3 regions of the Xenorhabdus sp. Sc-CR9 genome follow, and region 1 is predicted to be linked to each of the others. Evidence: riboswitches for the same ligand, from Rfam matches in the RefSeq annotation. Region 1 holds a riboswitch; each other region holds the start of a gene.

What was found. A riboswitch is a leader RNA that binds a small molecule or an ion and turns the genes downstream of it on or off. The one in region 1 is predicted to bind thiamine pyrophosphate.
Positions count from the first base shown of each region.
Region 2: linked by a shared signal. The riboswitch ahead of thiC (phosphomethylpyrimidine synthase ThiC) and the one ahead of thiD (bifunctional hydroxymethylpyrimidine kinase/phosphomethylpyrimidine kinase) in region 1 are both predicted to bind thiamine pyrophosphate.
Region 3: linked by a shared signal. The riboswitch ahead of thiB (thiamine ABC transporter substrate binding subunit) and the one ahead of thiD (bifunctional hydroxymethylpyrimidine kinase/phosphomethylpyrimidine kinase) in region 1 are both predicted to bind thiamine pyrophosphate.

Region 1 covers NZ_CAWQTY010000109.1:81,929-89,359, reverse strand. The annotation lists gene AACQ81_RS05405 (N-acetylmuramoyl-L-alanine amidase) at 1-109, shown strand, start outside; gene AACQ81_RS05400 (helix-turn-helix domain-containing protein) at 358-744, opposite strand; gene mgrB (PhoP/PhoQ regulator MgrB) at 912-1,067, shown strand; gene AACQ81_RS05390 (amino acid permease) at 1,368-2,729, shown strand; gene cspE (transcription antiterminator/RNA stability regulator CspE) at 3,507-3,716, shown strand; TPP riboswitch at 3,841-3,933, shown strand; gene thiD (bifunctional hydroxymethylpyrimidine kinase/phosphomethylpyrimidine kinase) at 3,976-4,776, shown strand; gene fbaB (class I fructose-bisphosphate aldolase) at 4,875-5,924, opposite strand; gene trhP (prephenate-dependent tRNA uridine(34) hydroxylase TrhP) at 6,541-7,431, opposite strand, start outside.
Region 2 covers NZ_CAWQTY010000159.1:39,972-47,402, reverse strand. The annotation lists gene hemE (uroporphyrinogen decarboxylase) at 1-1,005, opposite strand, end outside; gene dcp (peptidyl-dipeptidase Dcp) at 1,450-3,654, shown strand; gene nudC (NAD(+) diphosphatase) at 3,785-4,561, opposite strand; gene AACQ81_RS07245 (HAD family hydrolase) at 4,802-5,473, shown strand; TPP riboswitch at 5,527-5,651, shown strand; gene thiC (phosphomethylpyrimidine synthase ThiC) at 5,800-7,431, shown strand, end outside.
Region 3 covers NZ_CAWQTY010000097.1:5,583-13,013, reverse strand. The annotation lists gene AACQ81_RS04500 (HigA family addiction module antitoxin) at 1-34, shown strand, start outside; gene thiQ (thiamine ABC transporter ATP-binding protein ThiQ) at 199-900, opposite strand; gene thiP (thiamine/thiamine pyrophosphate ABC transporter permease ThiP) at 893-2,497, opposite strand; gene thiB (thiamine ABC transporter substrate binding subunit) at 2,473-3,486, opposite strand; TPP riboswitch at 3,575-3,679, opposite strand; gene rppH (RNA pyrophosphohydrolase) at 3,796-4,326, shown strand; gene ptsP (phosphoenolpyruvate--protein phosphotransferase) at 4,337-6,583, shown strand; gene lgt (prolipoprotein diacylglyceryl transferase) at 6,792-7,431, shown strand, end outside.

The sequences.
Region 1 (7,431 bases):
AACGATTCAGGCATTTCAGATGCATTTTCGTCCATCCGATATTAATGGTACACCTGATGCTGAAACTGAAGCGATTGCTTTGGCTTTGGTCGAAAAATATCAAGAATAATTTATGCTTAATTCTATTGAAATAGATGCATGAATTTCAAAATGCAGCACTTATCTCTTGAGAAGGCCTCTGAGGAACATAGGTAACCGTATGTTTATAAAAAACGGAGGGATGAGTTAGATAGCCAACAAAGCTGCAACTTGAAAAATGATGGGTATAGAGCGCAACCATTTGTTGGGGTAGAAGAGATATTAACAGTGGAAAGTAAGTAGGGCGGCCGAGATAAGTGGCCGCTGATGATACTTACCTCATGATTCACAGTCACAGGTCAGATGCAATGGGAGCTTCACTTCAAGTTCCATATCTATGCTCTGACGAAAATCATAAGGTGTAATGCCATATTCTTTACGGAACATATATGTGAAATGAGATTGAGATCCGAAGCCGAAATCCAAGGCTATATCAAAAATAGGTAAAGAACTGTTTCTCAGCAGAGAAACTGCGCCAGCCAAGCGCCGTTGTCTTATGTACTTTCCAAGCGATATCCCTGTGACTTCTTTGAATATTTTCTGCATGTGCCAAAGGGAATAGCCAGAGTAAGCAGCAAGCTCTTCAAGATGAATGACACGGCCAAGATGGTTTTCTATCCATTTACTCAGTGCGTATACAAGTGCTAAGTGATTATCTTGTGTCATTACAATTTTAAATTGGTTAAAGGTGGGGAGAAGTATACACAACTTCTTTTCAAGATGACAAAACCCATCATTGTGGGCAGTGGCAATAATAAAACCAAGTGCTTCCGCGAGTAAAAACTTTTTATCCTATTTCACTAGGATGTTAACTACAATGAAATTAATCCAAGGTGGTTGAATTGAAAAATAAAAAAGTGGTTTTAACATTGTGCCTAATAGTAGTGTGTCTGTTTTTGTATTTGTTGGCATTGGATGTACCTTGTGAACGAGGCAAAGGAGAATTTGAATTAGGTGTTTGTTCTATTACCCGCTACATACCTTTTTGATCTCTATCTCAATCATTATCCTGAATGTATGTGTGTTAACATACATACATGGTATTCATTCTTTGTAAATGATGTTTTAATACCTATCTGATTCTAATTATAGACTAAATATCGAGTTAAATCAGCACATAACTAAAATCCATGATAGTTGAGACAATTTAAGCTCGACAAATTTTATGAAAATTGGGAGAGTGAGGTGATTCCTTGCTCTTTTCAGACTCAAAAAATACTCAGGTTCAAAAAAACAAATAGAATAGCTTTCAATGAGACGGATTCTAAGCACCGCAAAAAGAGGACTAAATGGCAGGACAACAAGAACAAACCACGCTTAAGCGTGGCTTAAAGAACAGGCATATTCAACTTATTGCTCTCGGTGGTGCAGTAGGTACAGGGTTATTTTTAGGTATAGCTCAAACCATCAAAATGGCAGGGCCTTCAGTACTACTTGGGTATGCAATTGGCGGATTTATTGCATTCTTGATTATGCGCCAATTGGGTGAGATGGTCGTAGAGGAGCCAGTTGCAGGGTCATTTAGCCACTTTGCTTATAAATACTGGGGCGATTTTGCGGGTTTTTTATCGGGTTGGAATTATTGGGCAATGTTCATTCTGGTCGGAATGGCAGAACTGACGGCCGTAGGCATTTATATCCAATATTGGTGGCCGGAAATTCCGACATGGGTTTCCGCAGCAATATTTTTTGTGCTGATAAATCTTATTAATTTGATTAATGTTCGATTATACGGTGAAACTGAATTCTGGTTCTCTATCATTAAAGTTACTGCGATTATCGGCATGATTTTCTTTGGAAGCTATTTGCTGATCAGCGGTAGTGGTGGCCCACAGGCAAGTGTCACCAATTTATGGCAGCAGGGCGGTTTTATGCCTAATGGGGTTTCCGGCTTGATCATGGCGATGGCGGTAATCATGTTTTCGTTTGGTGGATTAGAAACGGTAGGGATCACTGCGGCAGAGGCGGAAAATCCTGAGGAAAATATTCCAAAAGCAACCAATCAAGTCGTTTATCGAATCCTACTGTTTTACATCGGCTCACTGGCTATTCTGCTTTCACTTTATCCTTGGGGGAATGTAGTCGAAGGTGGTAGCCCATTTGTTTTGATTTTCCATGATCTGGATAGCTTTTGGGTGGCGAATGTCCTGAATATAGTTGTATTAACGGCAGCATTATCTGTTTATAACAGTGGCGTATATTGTAATAGTCGGATGCTTTATGGTTTGGCTAAACAAGGCAACGCGCCTCGCATTCTGACAAAAGTGAATAAACGTAGTGTACCTGTTTTATCTATTGGGTTATCAGCGTTGGCAACATCAATGGGTGTACTGATTAACTATGTTATACCGGGTAAAGCGTTTGAGTTGTTGATGGCATTGGTGGTAACAACGCTGGTTATTAACTGGATTATGATTTGTCTTGCCCATCTGAAATTCCGCGCAGCTAAGAATAAGGAAGGCACTAAGACAAAATTCCGGGCATTGTGGTACCCGTTTGGAAACTACCTGTGTTTAGCGTTTCTGGCGTTCATTCTTGTTATTATTCTGATGATGCCATCAATTAGTATTTCAGTTATTTTAATGCCATTCTGGATTGGTGTATTATGGCTGGGTTACTTAGTAGCCAAAGCAAAGAAAAAGGCTGCTTAATTCTTAATCTATTTCAGCGTATTTTCAGCCGGGTATTATGCCCGGCTGATTATTCTTATCAGTATTCCTCCATTTTTAACCTAATCCTAAAGGTATTATACGTTTTATCATAGCTTAGTGACTCATAAGTAAGAGATTTGTCATATTATTAAGGATAAATTAAAACCACTTGATATGAATTATTTCATAGAAATAGTGTCATTAGTAGAACATATGGAGTGGCCAAATGACAAACTTCAGACTTTATAAATCTTATAAAGTCGTTTATCCATATATAGAGTAAAGACAAAAACATTATTATTTAATAATATTTAATAAATGATAAACAAAAAAGTAGTCTGGTTATATGCAAGATGATTATATTTTATGTTAATCAAGAGTTGAATAGAATTAGTGATAACTTTATAGTTATCGAAAATGGATTCTGGACCGTGATAACTCTCTGTTCTACTCTGCAATAGGCGCAAAAAACAGCATTATATATTAGGTTAATTAAAGTTGTTTCTTTAGGTTAAAATTTTATTTTTGTATATATTCATATGGTTAGGTTGATTAAAAATTGTTGGATAATTTCAAATAAGAATAGATGTTAATATTTTCAAATATGTGCGTTGGCTCCAGCACCTGAAAAAAATGGCTTGCGATTATATAAAGAGTATGTGATAAAACACATGGGTAAACGGAGTACAGTTCTGTTAATAAATAACAGCAACGAATACTAGTTTGTTTATTTTCATGTCAATCGGCGAATTAAGTGATTCAAAGGAAATTTTTGAAATGGCAAAAATCACTGGTACTGTGAAGTGGTTCAACGAGTCTAAAGGTTTTGGTTTTATTACTCCAGCTGATGGTAGCAAAGATGTATTTGTACATTTTTCTGCAATTATGAAAGATGGATTTAAAACTTTATCTGAAGGCCAGCAAGTTGAGTTTGAAATACAGGATGGTCCTAAAGGCCCTGCTGCCGCAAACGTCACAACTTTATAGTAATAAATTTATTTTGGTTGGTGTTTAACTTCTGACTAAATATATTTATCGTTATTTTAGTTTCATTATCTGACGATAATCTATTGCAAATATCACTCTATTGGGATACTAATAGAGTGATTTTTATTTTGGCTCGGGGCGTTCTTGATTGAACTGAGAAGTACCCGTATTACCTGATCTGGATAATGCCAGCGTAGGGAAGTCATGGTATCTTTTATTTTGATACCCACTTTTCTTTTGCTGGTGAATAGGAGTCACCATCATGAGAATTAACTCACTAACTATCGCAGGGACTGATCCCAGCGGTGGTGCCGGCATTCAAGCTGATTTAAAAACCTTTTCCGCACTTGGCGCTTACGGTACAACGGTCATAACCGCATTGGTTGCCCAAAATACAAGAGGAGTCCAATCGGTTTATGATATTGATCCTCTCTTTGTTTCTGCCCAGTTAGAATCCGTATTTTCAGATGTTAAAATAGACAGTGCTAAAATTGGCATGTTATCCAATGCGGCCAATATCGCTGTAGTTGCAGAATCATTACGCCGTTACCCAGTTTCCCATATTGTATTGGATACTGTCATGGTGGCAAAGAGTGGTGATCCTTTGCTATTACCAGAAGCCATTGCGGCAATGATAGAGCAACTACTACCAATCGTTTCTTTGATCACTCCTAATTTGCCCGAAGCAGCAGCCATACTGAAATGCAATCCTGCGGAGACAGAAAAGGAGATGCTACAGCAGGGAAGAGAATTACTTTCAATGGGATGTCAAGCGGTTTTACTGAAAGGCGGCCATTTGAACAATGAAGAAAGCCCGGATTGGCTTTTTACCCGTGAAGGAGAGTGGCGTTTTACCGCGCCCAGAGTGAATACCCGACATACTCATGGTACCGGTTGTACACTTTCTGCGGCACTTGCTGCATTACGCCCACGTTATTCCGATTGGCAAAGCACTTTACCTTCTGCAAAAGCATACTTGCAAAATGCGCTGGCACAAGCAGATACTCTTGACGTTGGTCAGGGGATTGGTCCTGTGCATCATTTTCATCAATGGTGGTGAATTAGAGAGATAGGATTGTCATTGAATAATGGGGATACTGGTATCCCCATTGTGAAATATACCTATCTCCTGAAATCCATTGGGTACCAAAAGTTTGATTAGGCGATAGTAATATTCGTATCGAGATAGACATCCTGAACGGAGTGAATTAACTCAACACCTTCTTTCATTGATTTCTTGAACGCTTTGCGGCCAAGGATCAATCCCATTCCTCCAGCCCGTTTATTGATAACTGCTGTGCGAACTGAATCACTCAGATCGTTATCTCCGGAAGCACCACCAGAGTTGATTAATCCAGCACGCCCCATGTAACAGTTAGCCAGTTGATAGCGAACCAGATCAATCGGATGCTCAGTAGTCAAATTGCTATAGACACGTTTATCAGTATGCCCAAACCCAATGGCTGTATAACCACCGTTGGTTTCTGCCATTTTTTGTTTAACGATATCGGCACCTATTGTTGCTGCCAGATGATTCGCCTGACCCGTTAAATCGGCACTGGTATGATAATCAACGCCATCCTTCTTGAACGCTGAATTACGTAGATAGGCCCATAACACGGTAACCATGCCTAACTCGTGAGCACGTTCGAAAGCAGCTGAAATTTCTTCTATTTGGCGACGTGATTCGGGAGAGCCATAATAAATAGTTGCCCCGACTGCGACTGCACCCATGTTAAATGCTTGCTCGACACTGGCATATAAAGTTTGGTCATATTGGGTTGGATAGGTCAATGCCTCGTTATGATTGAGCTTTACCAGAAACGGGATTTTATGGGCATAACGTCGAGAAACAGATGCGAGGACACCATAAGTTGAAGCAACACAGTTACAACCTGCCTCAATTGCCAATTCAACAATATTTTTAGGATCAAAATAAAGTGGATTGGCGGCAAAAGATGCACTGGCAGAATGCTCGACTCCTTGATCTACCGGTAAAATTGAGAGATAGCCTGTTCCGGCCAGACGACCATGATTTAGCAAGGTTTGCATGGAACGCAGGACAGTATTAGGTCGATTATTTTCAATCATTACTCGATCGACGAAATCTGTGCCCGGGAGATAGAGATTTTCTTGTGGAATGGTATTGCATTTGTGTTGCAATAAACTCTCTGCGTCTTTTCCTAATAACTTAGCGATATCAGTCATGATTAACTCCAGTTTGCAAAAGGCGCTACTGATTGTTGTTGATATTCAGATTAATAACAAGGCAAGTAGAAAGGGAAACAGCAGTGGATCGCTTCAGTTAATATAATAATTGCTAAAATCTGACCATTTTGCATCAAGGGAAAGTGAAATAATTTTTATCTGACAGAGTGAAAAATAAACCTTAACCTATTCTATAACTGAATAATTTGAGAGGTGCTTTCTTAAAATTTCCTTCATTAAACTGAATAAATATTAATGATATTTATTGTGATATGATTCCTTTGTTTATAATAAATAACGTTACTAAAAAATAATCAAAAAATAGCCAATGGCAGAGAGGATAATCATTAAATTAATTTATTTTTATGGGGCAGTGTTGGATTTTAACTTTTTGAAAGTTAAATATTTTATTTTTTATCGAATAAAAGAAAAGGCCAGCCCAAGGGAGATTGAGCTAGCCAAGGAGGTGGTTCCTAGTCTTACAGTAACACTTTTTTAGTTCTTCATTTTTCAGGGCTGATAATACGAGAAATAAAATAACATTGATGTGATCTGTTTCTAAAAAAGCAGAACAATTTCTTTAAAATCTTATTTCGAATTATTTCACTTGTAATTCTTATGAATAAGGTGTTCTGGTATTGCCACTTATCAATTTTCGAATAAGTAAGGCATATTTCAGTTCGATTTCTTCAGGAAAAGGGAGATAAACGATATGTCCGTCACCTGGAGCAATGTCTATTACCTGACCTTTCTTATTTATCATGGATTTTAACGTAAAGTTAATATTGCCCGATGGTGTCATAAGCTCCAGAGAATCGCCAACCAGAAACTTATTTTTCACGATAACTTCAGCTAATCCATTGACGCGGTTGCCAGTAAATTCTCCGACAAATTGCTGGGTGTCTGACACAGAATAACCGTATTCATAAGTTTGGTACGCATCGTGAGTATGGCGGCGTAGAAAACCTTCTGTATAGCCACGGTGTGCCAGACCTTCTAATGTGGTCATCAACGTTGGATCGAAAGGTTTTCCGGCAACGGCATCATCAATGGCCCGACGATATACCTGAGCAGTTCGGGCACAATAATAGAAAGATTTTGTGCGACCTTCGATTTTCAGTGAATGGACACCCATTTCTGTCAATCTTTCTACATGCTCAATAGCGCGTAAATCCTTGGAGTTCATGATGTAAGTACCATGTTCATCTTCAAAGGCAGACATATATTCACCAGGGCGTTTGGCTTCTTCGATCATGAATACTTTGTCAGTTGGTGCACCCTGACCTAATGTTGGCCCGATATTTTTGACAGGAACAGGGTCGTGCACATGTACAATGTTACCGACTGTATCTTCCTTACCTTCCTGCACATTGTATTCCCAGCGGCAGGCATTAGTGCATGTTCCCTGATTGGGATCGCGTTTGTTGATGTAACCTGATAACAAACAGCGACCAGAATAAGCCATACAAAGTGCGCCGTGGACAAAAACCTCAAGTTCCATATCAGG
Region 2 (7,431 bases), on a different contig from region 1:
TGGTGGAACATCCTGATGAATGCCATGTCCCAAATTGAAAACATGCCCGTTGCCTACACCAAAATCTTGTAAAATTCTCGAAACTTCTTCTTCAATTCGTGCCGGTGCAGCATACAGCGTAGATGGGTCCATATTACCCTGTAAAGCAACCTTATCTCCAACACGACGGCGGGCATCAGCAATATTCGTCGTCCAATCCAACCCAAGTGCATCACACCCCGTTGCCGCCATCGCCTCAAGCCATTGGCCTCCCCCTTTGGTAAACAGGGTAACAGGCACACGACGGCCTTCGTGTTCACGGATCAACCCATCTACAATTTTATGCATATATTGCAGGGAAAACTCCAGATAAGCGCGATGAGATAAGACTCCACCCCAAGTATCGAAAATCATGACAGATTGAGCGCCCGCTTTAATTTGCGCGTTTAGATATAGAATAACGCTGTTTGCCAATTTATCCAGTAACATATGCAATGTCGCAGGTTCAGCATACATCATGGCTTTAATTTTGGTAAATGCCTTGCTGCTTCCTCCTTCAACCATATAGGTTGCCAGTGTCCACGGGCTACCGGAAAAACCGATCAGAGGAACCTGACCTGCCAACGCCTTGCGGATCGCACGAACAACATCCATCACATAGCCCAGCGCCATTTCTGGATCAGGGACAGGCAATTTTTCCACATCGGCATGATTAAGAATCGGAGATTGAAAACGTGGCCCTTCTCCTGCTTCAAAATAAAGCCCCAACCCCATCGCATCAGGAATAGTCAAGATATCAGAAAACAGGATCGCAGCATCCAGAGGAAAACGGCGCAGGGGCTGAAGCGTGACTTCGCAAGCCAGCTCAGTATTTTTACATAACGAGATGAAATCTCCCGCCTCCTGACGTGTCGCTTTATATTCTGGTAAATATCGACCGGCCTGACGCATCATCCACACAGGTGTGATATCAACAGGCTGACGCAATAAGGCACGCAGATAGCGGTCGTTTTTCAACTCATTCATGACAGGCTCCCTTTGATTATCGACAAAAAGCGTGTGCATGATAACACGTCGGAAACCGAACTTCCGTCTTGACCTCCAATAAATAAACGTTCAAGCAGCAACACCTGTAGTCTTTCAAACTACGGCTTTATTGGCTTAACTCGAAATCCATTGGGTATATAACGAACAACACCGGCTGAAAAAATTTATGGGCGGAGTCACAAAACCCGGAACAAGGACTATGCCCACCAGCTCATTGCCTCCATTATGTTACATTTATGTTACCAACGTGTTATACGAAGGAAGGGCTTCTCACGTTGCCATCATCCTTCATTGTTCGCGCTCTTCAGTAAATCGTTAAATGAATTGATTTACGTTAGTTAATTGACTGCATCAAAGTACTTATGAAGTTATTTTCATTGATAAATAACCTATTAGACGACCTACATGGAGGAGTTTCGATTGATACGTTTATCCACTTTAGTACTGGCTATTGGCTTGGCACTAGGCACTCAGGCGCAGGCCGAAGAAAATAAACCGGGTTCTGATCACACGAACGCATCAAGTGATCAGGTAAAGGAGGTGAGTGTGAGCGGTGAAGCTAATCAACAGCAGTACAAGAGCAAAAACCCTTTCTTCTCCACAAGCGAACTACCATTTCAGGCTCCTCCGTTCGATAAAATAAAAGAAACAGACTATGCACCCGCAATTACTGCCGGTATTAAACAGAAACTGGAAGAGATCGGGAAAATAGCCAATAATCCCGCCACGCCTGACTTTGAAAATACATTTGTCGCACTGGAGAAATCAGGCGCAATGTTGACACGGGTAATTAGCGTATTTGGAGCGATGACATCAGCTAACAGCACTGACAAACTACAAAAACTGGATGAGGATGTTTCACCAAAGCTGGCGGCGATGAAGGATGAAATTATGTTGAACAGTAAACTGTTCAACCGTATCAAAGCTGTTTATCAGCAGCGCGAAACGTTGAATCTGGACCCGGAATCGCGCCGATTGGTGGAAGTGACTTATCAACGCTTCGAGTTAGCAGGGGCTAACTTGTCTGATCCGGATAAAGTAAAGTTAAAAGCGTTGAATCAGGAAGCAGCAATACTCAGTACCCAGTTCACCAATAAATTGCTGGCAGCAACCAAGAATGGCGCGCTGGTGGTTCAAGATAAAGCCTGGCTGGGTGGGCTATCCGATGGCGAAATTGCTGCGGCTGCTCAGGCTGCCAATGAGCGTAAGCTAGACAACCAATGGCTGTTGGTATTGCAAAACACCACTCAGCAACCACGTTTGCAAGACCTGAAAGATCGCAATACACGTAAGGCGTTATTTGAAGCCTCGTGGAGCCGAGCCGAAAAAGGTGACGATAATGACACGCGTCAAACCCTGAGCCAATTAGCGAAGCTCCGTGCTGAGCAGGCTAATCTGCTGGGCTTCCCGGATTATGCATCGTGGAAACTGCAAAATCAGATGGCAAAAACGCCTAAAGCCGCGCTGAAATTTTTACGCGATATCGTACCAGCGGCAACGGCACGCGCTGAGCGCGAGGCCAAAGACATTCAGGCAGTGATTGACCAGCAAAAAGGAGACTTCAAGCTGGAGGCTTGGGATTGGTCGTTTTATGCTGAACAGGTACGCCAAGCAAAATATGATTTGGATGAGTCACAGATTAAGCCGTATTTCGAGCTGAATAACGTTCTGAACAATGGCGTATTCTATGCTGCTAATCTGCTGTATGGCATCACTTTTAAAGAACGTAAAGATATTCCGGTTTATCAACCCGATGTCCGCGTGTATGAAGTTTTCGATAAAGACGGGAAGCCGTTGGCGTTGTTTTATACCGATAACTTCAAACGTGACAATAAAGGGGGTGGAGCTTGGATGAATAATTTTGTCGGTCAGTCAAAGCTCATTGGAACCAAACCGGTGATTTACAACGTCACCAACTTTACCAAACCTGCGCCGGGCCAGCCCGCACTATTGTCGTATGATGAAGTGATTATCCTGTTCCATGAATTTGGGCATACCTTGCACGGCATGTTTGCCGATCAGAAATATCCGAGCCTGTCCGGTACCAATACCGCCCGTGATTTTGTGGAATTTCCCTCACAACTTAATGAGTACTGGGCGCGTGATCCAAAGGTATTTGCCCATTACGCCAAGCATTACCAAACCGGTGAAGCCATGCCACAGGCGTTGGTGGATAAGATCAATAAGGCTGACAAATTCAACAAAGGTTACCTCATGACCGAGCTGCTGTCAGCCGCATTGTTGGACATGCACTGGCATATGCTGGCCGCTGATCAGCCACAGAAGGATGTAGATAAATTTGAAGGGGCGTCTCTGCAACAAGACAATATCGCTCTCAGCTACGTGCCCCCGCGCTATCGTTCCAGCTATTTCAAACACATTTGGGGTGGCGGCTATGCTGCCGGCTATTACGCTTATTTGTGGACAGAAATGCTGGCAGACGATGCCTTTGCCTGGTTTACCGAACACGGAGGATTGACGCCAGAGAATGGCCAACGTTTCCGCGATAAGGTGCTGTCACGTGGCAATAGTGAAGACCTGGAAAAGCTGTATATCGACTTCCGCGGTAAGCCACCAAGTATTGAGCCTATGCTAGAAAACCGGGGCCTAAAGGAACAAAAAGAATAAGGTATATTGCCATACCTTATGGGTTTTAAAATGAAGGGGATATACAGTCACAGTTGTATTAGCCGTTGCCGGTTATCCCCTTGCAGATCCGAACATGTTTTTAAAAGGCCTTTCTCAACTCATTGAGTAATTAACATGACTGCTGGCGACATAACGCAACCGTATCTTCAATTAAACGACGGGAAATCGTATCAGAAGGAGGGATCAAAGGAAGGTTATCGTAGCGATACCAGTCTGCGCTGATAAGTTCAACGGGATCAATTGTAATTTCACCACTATCATAATCGGCCAAAAATCCTACCATCAAGGAGTTCGGGAAAGGCCATGGTTGAGAAGCGACATATCGCAAGTTACGGATTTTAATTCCACTCTCTTCCATCACTTCGCGATGCACCGCTTCTTCCAACGTTTCACCGATTTCCACAAACCCAGCAAGCACAGTATGAATACCATTTCGGCTACGCTGGTGCTGTGCCAACAAAATATGGTCATCACGACGAATGCCAACAATAATACTGGGAGCAATTTGTGGGTAATAACATTCCTGACAGTGATTGCACAAACAGGCCCATTCATGTTGACTATGCTTCATTTCATGACCACAGTAACCACAATAATGATGTGAACGATAAAACTCAGCCAATTGCACAGCACGCCCTACCAATTGAAATAATTTGGTTTCCCGATCAACAAATAAGCGGTGAGAAGACATATCTGAAGCCATTTTATGGCGGATCAGCCACACTGTATCCCCCAACCATTCTCCGATGGGCTGCGCCATGTGGTTCTGCAATGACCATTCGCGGGCAGTCCCTGTTGGTAATTCCCCCTGTGGTAGCCAGACTTGATTCTCAAGACTGACAATCCACCAGCCCTGTTCTGTACCTGTCAATTTTTGCTGTATCATCATCTATTCCATCATGAGTTGTACGATTGTCTTCATGGCATTTTGTCCAAATTCAGCATACTCTTTTCATTATCTTCCGTCTGCAATCTGCTCTATTAGCCACCCTAATTAATACTCATTTATACTCTTCGTCTTTCAAGTGTCATTTTTGTTGACTGCTCTACAAATTGAAAATTTGCAGGTATACGATCCGAATTAAATAAATAAAAATACATTAAATTAAATTGAGGAATATCAACCATGTCACAGAGAATTGCCGTATTTGATTTAGATGAAACATTAATTTGCAAAGATTCCGGCCGGTTATGGACACAATATCTATGGGAGAAAAATATCATTACTGATCCCCGTTTTCTTGAGGCAGACCAGAAAATGATAGCTGACTACTGTGCAGGTAAGCTGGATATGCACAAATATCTGGCATTCAGCATGCAGGCACTGCACAAAATCTCCCAAGAACAAGTAGATATCTGGCTAACTGATTTTGTAGAAACAAAAATCAAACCACTCATCTATCCCGCAGCCCAAAAACAACTGGATACTTACCGGCAGCAAGACATTCCCATCATTATTATTTCCGCCACCGTCTCTTTCGTGGTAAAGAAAATTGCAGCTGCATTCGGTGTCCAAACCGTAATGGGGATCGATATGGTAATGGAAGAGGGTTGCTATACCGGTAATGTTCTGGGAACCCTCACTTTCCGCGAAGGAAAAGTCACCCGCTTGCAGCAATGGCTATCAGAACAGAATTTATCTCCGCAGCATATTTCATTCTACACAGACTCTATAAATGATTTACCAATGTGTTTATTTGCTGACGAAGTTTTTACCATCAATGCAGACCCTCGTTTGCAATTGGAAGCCGAAATTCACGGATGGACGCAATTGAACTGGACTTTAGAGTCATACTAAAAGGTTACAGTTAAAGGTTGTAGTTTTTATAATCCCCTTTATACTCTGGGGTGTTTTTCTTGTCGGAGTGCCTAGCGTTCAGCGTATACCACGATGGACACAGGCTGAGACCGTTTATTCGGGATCCGCAGAACCTGATCGGGCTAATACCCGCGAAGGGAACAAGAGTAATCACCTCGCTGATTATTACGTACACCTATGACAGCATCGTGTACAAACCATGTTCAGCTACAAACCATTACTCCCTGCGAGCTCCAGACAAGCAATTTTCTCAACTTAAGCCTGACCAGCAATGAGACAGGTGATAACACAGTCAGGAATTTGCTATGTCTAAGTCCAATAATACCGCTATTTCAAATACCATTATCCCAACAGCTGATATTTCGCCAAAACCCCATCAGGCAAGGCCGCGCAAGGCTCAACGAGATGCCGCACAGACGTTTATCAACACCGTTCAAGGGGTGGCTTTTCCCAATTCAAAACGTATTTATCTTGAAGGCTTACGCCCTGATATCCAAGTTCCGATGCGTGAGATCCAACTTTCCTCTACACTCACCGGCGGCACCAAAGAGAATCCCCAATTTGAGGAAAACGAACCAGTTCCGGTTTATGACACCTCAGGCCCTTATGGCGATCCTACTTCCGTACTGGATATACAAACGGGATTGCACAAAATCCGCCAATCGTGGATCGACGAACGCAATGATATTGAACCCGTTTCCACTCTTAGCTCCGACTTTACCCAACAACGCCTCGCAGACGCAGGGCTTGATCACCTGCGTTGTCGCCATCGCCCGCATCCGCTGAAAGCCAAGCAAGGAAAGCGCGTCACCCAATTGCACTATGCGCGCCAAGGCATCATCACACCAGAAATGGAATTTATCGCACTGCGCGAAAATATGGGGCGTGAACGCATTCACAGTGAAGTGCTCCGCCAACAACATCCGGGACAAAATTTCGGTGCCAATTTACCGGAAAACATCACACCAGAATTTGTTCGTCAGGAAGTGGCGGCTGGTCGCGCGATTATCCCCGCCAATATTAACCACCCAGAATCCGAGCCAATGATTATCGGCCGCAATTTCCTGGTTAAAGTAAATGCCAACATCGGTAACTCCTCCGTGACTTCGTCCATCGAAGAAGAGGTGGAAAAACTGATTTGGTCTACCCGCTGGGGCGCAGATACCGTGATGGATCTCTCCACCGGACGCTATATCCACGAAACCCGCGAATGGATACTGCGCAACAGTCCGGTTCCTATCGGCACTGTCCCGATTTATCAGGCACTGGAAAAAGTTAACGGAATAGCGGAAAACCTGACATGGGAAATGTTCCGCGACACTTTATTGGAGCAAGCCGAGCAAGGAGTTGATTATTTCACCATTCATGCCGGTGTATTGCTGCGCTATGTTCCAATGACCGCCAAACGGCTGACAGGCATTGTTTCCCGTGGTGGTTCCATCATGGCGAAATGGTGTCTTTCCCATCATCAGGAAAACTTCCTCTATACTCACTTTCGGGAAATCTGTGAACTCTGCGCCGCCTATGACGTTTCCCTTTCTTTGGGGGATGGACTGCGCCCTGGGTCAATTCAAGATGCCAACGACGAAGCACAATTTTCAGAACTGCACACGCTCGGCGAGCTGACCAAAATCGCATGGGAATACGATGTTCAAGTCATGATCGAAGGGCCGGGGCATATCCCGATGCAGTTAATCCGCCGTAATATGACGGAAGAGCTGGAGCATTGCCACGAAGCGCCATTCTATACCTTAGGGCCACTGACAACCGATATCGCCCCCGGTTATGACCATTTCACTTCCGGCATCGGGGCTGCCATGATCGGTTGGTTTGGCTGTGCCATGCTGTGTTACGTCACCCCCAAAGAACATCTCGGCTTACCCAATAAAGAAGATGTGAAGCAGGGGTTGATCACTTACAAAATCGCGGCCCATGCC
Region 3 (7,431 bases), on a different contig from region 1:
TCTATTTAAGCCTGAAGCTTTATCTCATACTTAATGAAAATTAGTTAGGCGACACTAAATCGCCTAACAACATCAATATTGTTAAGCGGGGTATTAGGGATAGCCTCAGGACTCGGAAAATATAGCACCTTGCGTCAGTTGTTATTGTCGTAGTGGCCTGAATTCTAAATGGCGGTTACATACAATAATAAACAGGGTCTAAATATTGGTGATACCCAAAATCACTGCCTCTTTTGCCTCACCACTTACCAACCTCTCAGTCTTCCCATCATAATGAATTTTTCCGTCCACAATCAGCAAAGAACGCGGAGCGATTTTCGCTGCGTCATCAAGATTATGGGACACCATAAGTAAAGTAATTTGGCGTTCACAGCATATTTGATCCAGCAATTCCAGCATCTCATTGCGCAAAGCAGGATCGAGCGCTGAAAATGGTTCATCCAGTAATAAAATCGGTTGATGGCGGACTAAACAACGAGCCAGTGCCGCCCGTTGGCGCTGTCCGCCAGAAAGCTGGGACGGCAGGCGAGATAAATACGCCTCCAGCGATACCTGAGAGGCAATTTGCTGGAGTGTTTTCTTTTGCTCTGCATTCAACCGCAACCCAGGATGCAATCCTAAACCAATATTTTGCTCAATGGTCAAATGGGAAAACAGGTTATTTTCCTGAAACAGCATGGAAACAGGCCGCTTGGAAGGCGGTGTATTTGTGTGATTTTTGCTATCCATCCAGATATTGCCTTGCTCTGGAAATTGGAAGCCCGCAATTAAACTTAACAATGTGCTTTTGCCCGCTCCACTTGGGCCGAGGATCGCAATGCGCTCTCCAGCTTTAATGTCTACATCAAAATGCATAGCAAGGTGTTTATAGGTGTAAGTGACATTTTCGAGTTTAATCATGGCGTCGGCCCGGTAAGCGTTCAATGACAGTGAACAAAATAAAACAGAGAAGCAGCAACAGGAATGCGGTCACGGCACCATCCTGATTGCGATAGGCTCCAATTTGTTGATACAGGTAATAAGGCAAAGTACGGAAATCTTCGCTTGCAAATAACGCGACAATACCGAAATCGCCAATTGATAGAACACAGGCGAAAGCCAACGCTTGTGCTAATGGAATTTTCAGCGCCTTGAACTCAATCCAGCGTAGGCGCTGAATACCTTGAATATTGAGTGAACGGCACAGAGGGTTGTAGCGTTCCGCCAGATCATGCATCGGATTTTCCAAAACTTTCAAAGCATAAGGGATTGCCATCAGTGCATTGGTCAGAATGACCAATCCGTAAGGTGATTGAGGCAATCCAAAAGTTGTGTTCAGCAGAAGAAAAAAACCTGTGGCAAGAACAATTCCCGGCATGGCAAGGATCAACAAGCCGCTGGTTTCTATCGCTTGTCCCCAACGGGAAAAGTGGCGTAAGCGTAATTCCCTGCTGCTCCATAGCAACATCATGGTCAGTATTACACACAGCAGCCCCGCTCCCAGTGCGATAATGACCGAAGTTGTAAAGGCTTGCCATAAAGCAGGCTGGCGTAAAACATCAAAAATACCGCTGTTTAAACCATCCACAATAACTGCCAGCAAAGGGGGGAGTAGAAGCAACAAAGCCAGACTAATCAGCAGGCCATCAAATAATTTCCGCAACCATGAATCCTGTGGATTGCGCCATTGTTGTTGATGACCATAACCCACTGATAGAGCGCCTTTGAGTTTTTGGCTGATCAGTACCAAGCCAACGCAGCAAAATAGTTGAATCAGTGCAAGCAAAGCCGCATGTGTAAGATCGTAGTCATAGCTAAGAGCCTGGTAAATCGCCAGTTCAATAGTTGTTGCCGCAGGGCCTCCCCCTAAAGCGAGAACGGTAGCAAAGCTGGCAAAACACAGCATGAAAATCAGTGCGCCTGTTGGTAAAAGTTGGCGGCGCAGATAAGGCCATTCAATAAAACGAAAATGTTGCCATTCATTCATACCAAGCTGGGCTGAAAGTTGCCGCTGTTCAATTGCGATACTTTCCAGCGATTGCAGCAGCAGGCGTGTTGCCATCGGCATATTGAAGAAAATATGAGCCAGCAAGATCCCTTGTAATCCATAAGGTGTAAAACGATATTCAATACCTAACCATTGGAAAATATTTGCCAACCAGCCTGTTTGACCATAAACGGTAAGGATACCAAACAAAGCGACCAAAACCGGCAGGATCAATGTCATTGCGCATAAGCGCAGAAAGAGAGCCTTACCGGGAAAATGGCGGCGGTAAAGTGATCTTGCAAGGAAAATGGCGGGGGTCACCGATAATACGGCGGATAAAAATGCTTGCCAGAAAGTGAATCGAATGACATGCCAGAGATAACGGTCATTCAAGAATTCCTGCCAATTACTTTCAGGCGCATTGAACCACAGCGCCCCAAATGCAGACAAGGCAACGATAATCAATAAACCGGAGGCAATGACCCCCGGTAATAACCAGCCTGCTATTAGCGGCTTACAGCGCTTTGCCATGTACGTATCCATTTTGTACGGTATTTTGCCACTTCATCTGCGTTGAATTGCAGAGAGTTCTCAGGAACAGGAAGTTGTTTGAAAACGTCAGGCAACGGAATATCAATCACAGGATACATCCATTGAGTTGTTGGAATGACTTGCTGAAATGCTGGAGAAATCATGAAATTCATGAATCTCTGTGCTAATTCAGGTTGCTTACTTGAGGCTAACTGGGCTGCTACTTCAATTTGTAAATAGTGGCCTTCCTTGAAGATAGCCGCTGCATAATTATCTTTTTTCTCTGAAATGATGTGATAACCCGGAGATGTGGTATAGCTCAGTACCATATCGCCCTCACCTTTCAGAAACAGGCCATAGGCTTCACTCCAGCCTTTCGTGACGGTGAGTGTCTTTTTGGCAACTTTTTGCCATTCCTGTGCCGCTTTGTCACCATAGAGATCTTGCATCCAGAGCAGGAACCCCAAGCCCGGAGTACTGGTGCGAGGGTCTTGGTAAATAATCTTCCAATTCTGGTGGTCATTGATTAATTCATCCATACTTTTGGGTGGATGAGGTAAGGTATTCTTGTTGTAAATAAAGGCGAAATAACCGTAATCATAAGGAATGAACGTATTATTATTCCATGAAATGGGTAATTTCAGTTTTGAAGTATCGATATGGCTTGGTGTGAACAATCCGGTTTGTTGAGCCGCTTGAATCAGATTGTTATCCAATCCCAGAACGATATCCGCTGATGTTTTTTTGCCTTCCATCCGCAAACGGTTCAGTAAGGAGACCCCATCTTCCAGAGCGATGAGTTTCAGTTCACAATTGCACCCTGTTTCAAAAGCTTTTTTAATGGCAGGCCCCGGTCCCCATTCAGAGGCAAATGAGTCATAAGTATACACTGTCAGCGTAGGCTTTACTTGAGCCGTCTGAGCAAAAACACTGGCAGAAATCGAGAGAGTACTAATGGCAATAAAGCGGGAAAATAATTTCTTAAACACTTTGCTCTCCTGTCGTTATTAACAATGGTTATTAGAAGATTGGCAAAGGATCTGAGAAGGAGCTAAATGAAAATTACTTATTTTAATCAATTATTAGCATCCCAAATCCCTACGCCGGTACTAACCGGTTCAGGTCCGACGGGTTTGTTCTCAGCAGCAATATTTTGCAACAACTGCACCCCGTTGAGATGGCCGTATTGTAGAGACTTCGGCCGGGTCTGCAAAGTCCAATCATAGAGGTTTACCGCTTGAGATGAGTGTGAAACAATTAGTTATCTTTTCAAATTCGTTTTATCGAGAGGTAGTCTGGTGATCGATGATGATGGCTACCGCCCGAATGTAGGAATTGTAATTTGTAATCGCCAAGGTCAGGTTCTATGGGCTCGCCGCTATGGACAGCATTCTTGGCAGTTTCCTCAGGGGGGGATAAATCCAGGGGAATCACCAGAGCAAGCAATGTATCGCGAGTTGTTTGAAGAAGTTGGTTTAAATCGCAGAGATGTCCGGGTTCTTGCCTCGACCCGGAGCTGGTTGCGTTACAAATTACCCAAGCGTTTGGTGCGTTGGGATACAAAGCCCGTCTGTATTGGGCAAAAGCAACGTTGGTTTTTATTACAGTTGTTGTGTAATGAAGCTGATATTAATGTGCAGCGCAGTAATACGCCGGAGTTTGATGGCTGGCGTTGGGTTAGTTACTGGTATCCTGTCCGGCAAGTGGTTTCTTTTAAACGGGATGTATATCGCCGCGTGATGAAAGAATTCTCTTCCATTGTGATGCCAATGCAGGAACCTGCTTCACAGCTCTATTCGCCTTATTTATATCGTCGCAGAAGAAATTAGGTAACAGTTTATGCTCATGCGCTTACGAGAAATTGTTGAAAAGGTTGCGATGGCAGCCAATTTATCTGAAGCGCTTGAGCTACTGGTCAATGAAACCTGTCTGGCAATGAATACGGATGTTTGCTCTATCTATCTGGCAGATCATCAACGTCAGTGTTATTACCTGATGGCAACCAGAGGGCTGAGAAAACCAAAAGGGCGTTCGGTCAGTTTAGCTTTCAATGAAGGTGTTGTGGGTGAAGTCGGGCGTTTGTCTGAATTAATTAATCTTTCTGATGTTCGTGACCATCCCAGTTTTAAATATATCCCCCAAGTGAAAGAAGAAAGTCTGCGGGCTTTTTTAGGTGTCCCGATTATTTATCGCCGCCAGTTGCAGGGGATATTGGTTGTTCAGCAACATGAACGGCGCCTGTTTGATGAAAGTGAAGAATCTTTCATGGTAACACTGGCAATGCAGCTTGCTGTTATTCTCGCTCAGGCGCAGGCAAAAGGGATATTTGGTCAGTACCGCCAGAGTCGTATTAAAGCACTGGCCATTTCCAATGGCATCGTCATGTCCCAAGGGTGGCAAGACCGCTCACAACCTTTGCTGGAGCAGGTATCTGAGGCATCAACCTTGGATTATCAATCTGAACGTCTGAGATTAATTCGTGCTCTGGAAGAATCAACTGCGGAGTGCCGTCGAATCAGCAAGCGTTTCACCTCTAGCTCGCAGAAAGAAAGTGCTGCCATTTTCGATCTCTATTCTCATTTATTAAATGACCCCCAACTCAAGCAAGATCTGTTTTATTCAGTTGATAATGGTTTTGTCGCTGAATGGGCAGTCAAAACTGTGATTGAAAAATACGCCGGGCAATTTGCCAGCCTGCAAGATCCCTACATGCGGGAGAGGGCATCTGATCTGCGTGCTCTTGGACAACGGGTATTGTTTCATCTGAATGATTCTTTCACTGATGCCACTCAGTGGCCGGAGCATTTTATCCTGGTTGCCGATGAACTCAGTGCCAATTTGTTGGCTGAGATGCCACAGGAACAATTGACCGGGGTGATTGTGCGTGATGGCGCAACGCATTCCCATTCCGCTATTCTGGTTCGTGCGATGGGGCTTCCCGCTATCATGGGGGCAGATATACAACCTGAGTTGTTGCACAATCGGACGCTAATCCTTGATGGTTATCGCGGTGAGATTTTTATTGAGCCAGAGCCGTTGATTGTCCAGGAGTATCAGCAAATAATTGAAGAAGAACAGGTTCTCAGTAAATTAGCTGAATGTGAGCAGCAACAGCAGGCACAGCTTAAAAGCGGAGAACAAGTGCTTGTGCAACTCAACGCAGGGCTTAGTTTAAAATATGAGCAGCAAATAGCGGACAGTATTGATGGCGTTGGACTGTATCGTACAGAGATCCCTTTTATGCTGCATAGTGGTTTTCCATCAGAAGATGAGCAGAAGAACCGTTATCAAGAAATATTGGAACTTTTCCCTGATAAGCCGGTGGTGCTGCGAACGCTGGATGTTGGTGCAGATAAACAACTTCCTTATATGCCGATTAATGAAGACAACCCTTGTCTTGGTTGGCGCGGAATTCGTATCACGCTGGATCAGCCTGAAATATTCCTGATTCAGCTCAGAGCGATGCTAAAAGCCAATGCTTCCACTGGCAATCTAAAGATACTTTTGCCGATGGTGACAAGCATTGAGGAAATTGATGAGGCACGAAAACTGCTTGAGAGGGCGAAATCTGAGGTTGAACAAGCCATCGCTAGAACGATTACCATGCCACAGATTGGCATTATGCTTGAAGTCCCTTCCACTATGTTTTTGTTGCCGCAATTAAAGAAACGGATTGATTTCGTCTCTATTGGCACAAATGACCTGACCCAATATTTGCTTGCGGTAGATCGCAATAATACACATGTAGCTTCACTATATGATAATTTGCATCCGGCTGTAATTAGAGCTCTGAAACTGGCTTTTGACGAATGCCAACGCCTTGCTCTCCCTATTAGCATATGTGGTGAAATGGCAGGTTTACCGCTCGGGGCATTAATATTGCTTGGTTTAGGTTATCGTAGCCTGAGCATGAGTGGCCGGAGTGTTCCGCGTATCAAATACTTGCTGCGCCATTTGGATGCTAATGATCTAGAACGTCTTATCAGCGTCATATTGAAAGCTGAAACTAGTGAGCAGATCAAAGGGTTGGCAGCCGAATTTATGGAGGCGAATAGTCTGGGTGGCCTGATTCGGGGCGGTATTTAGCTTTATCCATAGCACTTAGTCAGCTTACGCCCGACGGATTTCAAGATGTAATGCCGCCAACAACGCAATAGTTTGAAAGATGAAGGGAATAGTTGCCTATGCTATTATTTGCAATTATTTGTCTTAAGTTATTCAAGCAATATAATTCATTCGCAACAGATGATTTATTCACAATAGCATTCACACAACATATTTTTAGTGGGGAACGATGAGCACTAGCTATCTGGCATTTCCTAACATTGACCCTGTCATGTTTTCAATCGGGCCCGTATCTCTCCACTGGTACGGTTTTATGTATCTGGTTGGTTTTGTTTTTGCCATGTGGTTGGCAAATCGCCGTGCGGCACAACCGAACAGTGGCTGGAACAAAGTCGAAGTCGAGAACTTATTATATTCAGGGTTTGTCGGGGTTTTCGTTGGCGGACGTCTTGGCTATGTCCTGTTCTATAATCTCCCAATGTTCCTTGATAATCCCCTTTATCTGTTCAAGATTTGGGACGGAGGCATGTCTTTCCACGGTGGGTTGGTAGGGGTTATCTGTGCCATGTGGTGGTTTTCGCGCCGTACGAAGCGCCACTTTTTACAGACTGCTGATTTTGTCGCTCCGTTGGTTCCCTTTGGCTTGGGGATGGGGCGTATCGGTAACTTTATCAATGGGGAGTTGTGGGGGCGTGTTACGCTTGATACACCTTGGGCGATGTTGTTCCCGAGTTCCCGCAGCGAAGATATTGCATTGGCTACAACCAACCCTTCTTTATGGCCGATTCTGGAGAAATATGGTGTCTTACCCCGCCACCCGTCCCAGCTATATGAGATGGTACTTGAAGGCATCGTGTTGTTTATCATTC